3 regions of the Micromonospora sp. NBRC 107095 genome follow, and region 2 is predicted to be linked to each of the others. Evidence: riboswitches for the same ligand, from Rfam matches in the RefSeq annotation. Region 2 holds a riboswitch; each other region holds the start of a gene.
The links. A riboswitch is a leader RNA that binds a small molecule or an ion and turns the genes downstream of it on or off. The one in region 2 is predicted to bind cyclic di-AMP.

Region 1 (2,195 bases), 450 kb from region 2:
CACCGTGTGACGCGACGAGGGCCGCTCCGCGTCACGCGGAACGGCCCTCGAACGGGGTCGTACGGGTCAGAGCAGCGACATGTGCACGTGGTCGGTGTGGTTCGACGGCCCGCTGTACGAACTCCAGCCGGTGGCCGGGAACCAGATCTGCCGGTTCCAGATCACGTAGTAGATGCCGAGCCGGTCGGCGTTACGGATGAGGAACGCGGCGACGTTGTTGCCGTACATCCGGGTGTCGTTGTTGTGCCACGGCGAGAAGCCGCTCTTCTGCAGCGACCAGTCGCAGGCGCGGCCCTTCGGGTGCTCCCACGGCCCGCCGGGGCGGTAGCAGCCGACGAACCGGTTGAAACCGGCCGCCTTGACCTCCTTGTACGCGTGCAGCGTGCGCGGCGTGACGCAGCCGGACGTGGTGGGGTCGTCTTCGCTGCACGACTGGGGCTTCCAGTCACCGTCGGCGGTGCGACCCGGGCCGATCTTGGCGACCTTGGAGGTGGCGTCCACCAGGCCGCCGGTGAAGCCCTTTCCGCCGACGAGGGCGAGCGCCTTGTTGGCCTCGCTCTTCCGCTTCGCCATCAGGGCGGTCTGCTTCTGCTGCTCGCGGACCTCGGTGTCGAGGGCCAGCTTGGCCTGCTCGGCGCGGGCCTTCGCCTCGTTGACCGCGGAGAGCTTCTTCTCGTTGACCATGTTCATCTCGTCGAGCACCGCGGCGCGCTGGACGAACGAGTCGGGGGCGTCGCTCTCCAGCAGCATCGCGATCGCGCCGATCCGGCCGGTCCGGTAGGCCTGGGCGGCGATCTGCCCGACCTGCGGGGCCAGCGCTGCCAGGTCGGCGTTGGCCCGGTCGACCTCCGCGGCCAACTCGCTCTGCCGCTTCTTGGATTTGTCCAGCTTGGACTTGGCGGCGGAGTAGTCGCGGTTGGCCTGCTCGATGACGTCGTTGAGCAGCTTGGGCTCGCCGTCCTCCTCGTGCCCGGACGGTGTGGGGTTCGTCGGGGCGGCGTGCGCCGGGAGTGGCCCGGCGAACACGGTCAGTGCGGCGATCACGGCCACCACGGGTGTCAACCAGCGGCGTAGGGGTGCCGTCACAATGTTCCCTTCCGTCGACCGCCGACCGGGTTAGCTGACGGGTTCGGGGCGGAAGCGGCCCCTACCGCTGACGCGGATTCACCCCACGTACCTGGGTCCCCGGCTCGCCGGTTGGCGATTGGGCGGTGGCACCGCAGGCGCCGCTTCGCGCCTTCATCGGTGACCGGCAGCGAGGTTACCCGAGAGTCGACCGGCTGAGCTACGCCTGGATGCCGACCAAAAGCGTCATTTCGCCATAGCGTTGAGTGACCAGTGACGTGGTTCTCAGGGTGGTTGCCCGATCTGGTCACGCTGAGGAGTGTCACCATGCCGTATCCGTGCTCCTGTTCGACTCCGGCCACCGGTCGGTGGCCCCGGGTGGGGGTGCGGCCCGCTGCCGGTCCGGCTCGTTGGAGCCGGCCGTTCGCGGTGAGCTGAGGGCGGCGAGTGCCTCGCTGCGGTCCGGCTGGGGGCGCGCGGCGGGAGCGTCGGCCGGCGGCACGGCGTCGGTACGCCCGGCGGCGGTCACCACCGCGGCCAGCCCGGTGGTCAGCGGCACGGCGGCGATCAGACCGAGGGTGGCGACCGCGCTGCGGACGATCTCCTGGGCGAGGAACTCACTGGTGAGGATCTGCCCGATCGGTCGCGCGTCGGCGGTGAGCAGGAGCAGCAGGGGCAGCGACGCGCCCGCGTACGCCAGCACGATGGTGTTGACAGTGGAGGCGATGTGCGCGCGGCCGACCCGGGTGGCCGCCCGGTACAGCTGCAACCGGGTCAGGCCGGGGTTGGCGTTGGCCAGTTCGGTGACGGTGGCCGCCTGGGTGACCGTCACGTCGTCGAGCACCCCGAGCGATCCGATGATGATCCCGGCGAGCAGCAGTCCGTGCAGGTCCACGTTGCCCTGGAACATCGACAGGGTGGTGGCGTCTTCGCTGCCGAACCCGGTGAGGTGGGTGGCGGCCGTGGCGATGGTGGCGAGTACGCCGGTCAGCACCAGGCTGCCCAGGGTGCCGAGTACGGCGACCGAGGTCTGTGCGGTGACCCCGTGCGTCAGATAGAGCACCACGAACATGATCAGGGCCGCGCCGACCACCGCCACCAGCAGGGGTGACCTGCCGGCACCGATACCC
Region 2 (2,195 bases):
CAGACGTAGGGCTTGCCGATCTGGGCACAGGCGAACTTGACGGCGGTGCCTGCGGCGCCGCCGGGGTAGCTGCCCGGGCAGGGCGCGGGGCGCAGTGGGCCACCGCCGCCGTTGCCGTACACCTTGAGGCGCAGCTTCTGCAGGCGGTCGATCTCTTCGTTGATCTGCTTCTTCTTCGCCGCCAGCTGAGCTTCGGTGCGGGTCAGCTGGGCCACCATCTCGTCCAGCGGCGCCTTCTGCGCGGCCAGCTGGTCGCGCAGGTCGGCGACCTCGCGTACGTCCTTCTGCTGGTTGTGCGCGAAGCGGTCGAGCATCTCGAGCTGGCCGACCACCTCGCTGGGCGACCGGCTGCCCAGCACCGCGTTGACGGTCAAGACGTTCTCACCCTTGTAGGCGCGCGCGGCCAGGGCGCCGACCTTGTCCATCGCGGCGTCGACCTGGCGCTCCAGCGGGGCGATCCGGGCGGCCAGCGCGTCGGCCTGCTTGCGCTTCGCGGCGAGGTCGATGCGGGTGGCGTTGTGCCGTTCGATGATCGGTTCGAGCTTGTTCCAGTCGGCGTCGATCTGGCGCTCGATCTCGGCGACCGACGGGTCGGCGTGCGCCGCCGTGGCACTGCCGGTCAGCACGACGGCGATGCCGGCCAGGGCGGCGAGTGCGGTGGTGAAGCGGGACCAGCGTGGGCGCGGCACGATCGACGCCGGGCCGGCTGATGCCGACCGCTCGGACGACGGCCGCGGGGCATGGAGTGCCACCGGGGTTCCGTACTCCTTCTTCCTGACCGCCTACCGGGTTAGCTGACGGGTTCGGGCGGGAAGTCGGCGCCCTACCGCAGTGGCTGCGGATTCACCCCGAGGGACCTGGGTCCCCGGTTCGCTCGGAAACGACTCGGCGGTGTCGGTCCGTTACCGCCCGGGCTGGGCGGAGCTGCTGTCGGCCCGACGAATGACCAGAGTAGAGACGCTTGTTACCGATCCGCAACCCGCACGGCCGTGACACTCCGTACCGATTGGACGAGGTCACCGACCGTGCGTGAAGAATTCTTTCCCCAGGCTTCGATAGATGGAAAGGTATTGACCTGACCTCCCGGACGGCGCGATGGTGACCTCACCTCACTCCGCGAGAATCTAGGGGGTTCGATGCACCATCCAACCCTGTCGACCGGCTGGCGGGCACTGCTCGCCGCCGCCGTGGTCGCCGCCGCGACCACGGTGCCACTCTCCGCCGGCCCGGCCGCCGCCGCGCCCACCACCGACCGTCAGCAGCAGTACGCCGCCGCGGCCACCGAGTACGGGGTGCCGACAGTCGTGCTGCTCGGCGTCTCCTACCTGGAGTCCCGCTGGGACACCAACGCCGGCACACCGAGCACCAGTGGCGGCTACGGCCCGATGCACCTGACCGACGCCCGGCACGTGGCCGCCCTACCCGGGCGCGGTCACCACGACACCGGTGCCGAGGACCCGCGCGGCGACGACTCCCGGCCCGCCCGGGTGCCCGCGCCCCGACCGGTCGAGGCCCCCGCGCCGTCCACCGCAGCGTTGCAGACCGTGGACGCCGCCGCCACGCTGACCGGAGTCGCCCCCGAGGCACTGCGCACCGACGCGGGCCTCAACATCCGGGGTGGGGCGGCGCTGCTGAGCGCGTACCAACGGGAGCTGGACGCGCCGGTCGGTGCCGACACCGACCCGGCCGCCTGGTACGGCGCGGTGGCCCGCTACTCGGGCGCGGACAGCGCCGACGCCGCCGCGGCCTTCGCCGACGAGGTCTTCACCACCATCGGTGCGGGCCAGTCCCGGGTGACCGACGACGGCCAGCGGATCACCCTGCCGGCCCGCGCGGTGCGGCCCGAGCGTTCCTGGCTGGACCGGCTGGGCCTGCGCCAGCTGGCCCGCCCAGACGGGGTGGAGTGCCCCCGCACCATCTCCTGCGAGTGGATCCCGGCACCCTACGAGGCGTTCGGCGACGGGGACTACGGCAACCACGACCTCTCCGACCGGCCCGCCCGACAGAAGATCGAATACATCGTCATCCACGACACCGAGGCGAGTTGGGCGACGACCCTGCAACTCGTCCAGGATCCGACCTACGTCAGCTGGCACTACTCGCTGCGCTCGGTGGACGGGCACATCGCCCAGCATGTGAAGACCAAGGACGTCGGGTGGCACGCCGGCAACTGGTACGTCAACGCGAAGTCGATC
Region 3 (2,195 bases), 2.2 Mb from region 2:
GCCACCCGGTCGAGCAGGAGGTGCTGATCAGCCGGGTGGTCCGGGATGCGCGGCTGGCCGACTACCAGGTGGCCGCCGACCGTGAGCGGGCCGCCTGGCGTGACGCGGAGTTGGCCGCCGAGTCGGCTCGTACCCTCGCCGAGGAGGCGTACGCGGCGGCGGCCCGGCTGCGCCCCGACCCGGCGCCCGCCCGCCGGACGGTGGCCCGGGCGTTGCGTCCGGCCGTCGTGGCACGGTGGCGCCCGCTCCGGGCGGGTTGAGCCCGATCTGTGATGTGAGGCCGGTCACGCAATTGTGAAATCGGACGCCGGGCGCGAGCCGCGCCATTGTTCCCGCGATTATGGTGGCGTTCTTCGTCGCCTGTCCGGTTGTCGCCCGCAGGCGCGCCCGTAACCGGTTGTCCCATCGAGTCACATCATCGGCAATACGCGCAGAAATTGCCGCGCCAATTGAGGTTTGCGCAGGTGAACCTCGCTTGGCAGGGCGTGTGGGCGGCCAGTAGTGTCGTCCCGTCCGGTGCGGTAACCGATCGCAAGACGCGACGCCGCACCGACCCGCTTAATCGTGATCAACGAACCGGGGACCCATCAGTAAGTCCGGGGTGAATCCGCGAGCCACGGCCCGCGGTAGGGCGATCTTCCCGCCCGAATCCGTCAGCTAACCCGGTAGGCGGTGTCGGAAGGAGTCCCATCCTCGTGCAGCACCTTTCCACCCCTCGGTTGTTCCCTCGCCTCCACGGCGCGGCGGTGCACCCGCTCATTCGTCCAGTGACGGTGAGCTGACCCCCCGGGTCATCGCCTTCCCCGCCCGGCCACGCCGGGCGTTCCCCTGAGCGGTTCACCATCCGCGGACCACGGTCCGCGCGCTGGCGCCTGCCCGGATACCGGTCCGGCCCCGGTGTGCCGCTCTCCCCCCGATCCGTGGAGGACCCCGTGAAGCACACCCTGCAGCGTCAGCTCCGCCGCCTCGTCACCGAGCGCCCGTACCAGATCGTTGCCGCCTCCGCCGCGGCCCTCGCCATCGCCACCACCGGCGGCGCCCTGCTCACCACCGCCGACGACGCCCCGGCCGACCAGCGCACCGCGACCACCGTCGCCGAGATGCGCAGCGACGTCGCCGCCTCCCGTGGCGACGCTCGGGACGCGTCCCCCTCGGCCAGCGTCGCACCGACCACCGCCGCGCCGACCACCAGCGCCGCGTCCCCCGCCGCGAAGGCAAAGATCAACCCCGACCTGACCCGGAAGCCGACGCCGCCGAAGCCGCCCGCGACCAAGGTGCTCGACTACGACTACGAGGCGCAGAACACCTACTACAACTGCGGTCCGGCGGCCACTCGCAACGCGCTCAGCGCCGCCGGCATCGACCGCACCCAGGAGGAGCTCGGCGCCGAGCTGGGCACCACCGAGATGGGCACCAACTCGGCCGAGGACACCACCCGGGTGCTCAACGCCGAGGTGAAGGGCTCCCCGTACCGGACCCGGATGTTCCCCAGCGCGCCCAGCCCGGCGCAGATGGACCGGCTCCAGGCCGACGTGGTGAAGGCCATCACCGACGGCCGGGGCGTGGTCGCCAACGTCGTCGGGGACGCCACCGACACCGACGGCGGCTGGCACTCCTACGGCGGCGGGCACTACATCGCCGTCGTGGGCTACAAGGACAACGGTCGCACCGTGCGGATCGCCGACTCGGCGAACCCAGCCGACCCGTCGTACTGGATCACCACCATCGACCTGGCCAACTGGATCACCAGCCGGGGCTACTCCGCCTGACCCGGGCACGCTGACCGTCGCGGGCGTCGTCCCCCACAAGGGGCCGGCGCCCGCGGCGTCTTCGACTGTGCGGTCAGTAGGTGATGAAGCCGTACAACGCCTTGTGGTTCGACTTCGTCCCGACCACGGTGTGGTCGACGGCGGACGACTGCACACTGCCCCTGACGAACAAGTAGTCGATCTTGCTGGAACCGTTGGTGGCCGCCGACCCGTACCCGGTCATGCCGTAGCCGCTGAGCGTGCCGGGGGCGATGCCGGTGCGGTTCGCGTCGATGCCCACCACGCGGATCGTCGACGCGTTCAGCAGCGTGGTCGCGTCCGCACCGAGGTGGATGCCGCTGTTGGCGATGCCCCGGTCGCCGTCGCCGGCGCAGGCGTTCTGCCGATTCTCCTGCGGCAGGTGCATCGTCGCGGCGAACACACTGG

Region 1: another riboswitch for cyclic di-AMP. It lies ahead of QSK15_RS03280 (coiled-coil domain-containing protein); the one in region 2 lies ahead of QSK15_RS01130 (C40 family peptidase).
Region 3: another riboswitch for cyclic di-AMP. It lies ahead of QSK15_RS11105 (C39 family peptidase); the one in region 2 lies ahead of QSK15_RS01130 (C40 family peptidase).

The regions. Positions count from the first base shown of each region.
Region 1 covers NZ_BSTU01000001.1:682,286-684,480, forward strand. Annotated here, with positions in the region: gene QSK15_RS03275 (carbonic anhydrase) at 1-10, shown strand, start outside; gene QSK15_RS03280 (coiled-coil domain-containing protein) at 67-1,086, opposite strand; cyclic di-AMP (ydaO/yuaA leader) riboswitch at 1,091-1,221, opposite strand; gene QSK15_RS03285 (YibE/F family protein) at 1,388-2,195, opposite strand, start outside.
Region 2 covers NZ_BSTU01000001.1:231,314-233,508, reverse strand. Annotated here, with positions in the region: gene QSK15_RS01130 (C40 family peptidase) at 1-752, opposite strand, end outside; cyclic di-AMP (ydaO/yuaA leader) riboswitch at 766-901, opposite strand; gene QSK15_RS01125 (N-acetylmuramoyl-L-alanine amidase) at 1,137-2,195, shown strand, end outside.
Region 3 covers NZ_BSTU01000001.1:2,385,030-2,387,224, forward strand. Annotated here, with positions in the region: gene QSK15_RS11100 (hypothetical protein) at 1-260, shown strand, start outside; cyclic di-AMP (ydaO/yuaA leader) riboswitch at 546-687, shown strand; gene QSK15_RS11105 (C39 family peptidase) at 921-1,769, shown strand; gene QSK15_RS11110 (hypothetical protein) at 1,843-2,195, opposite strand, start outside.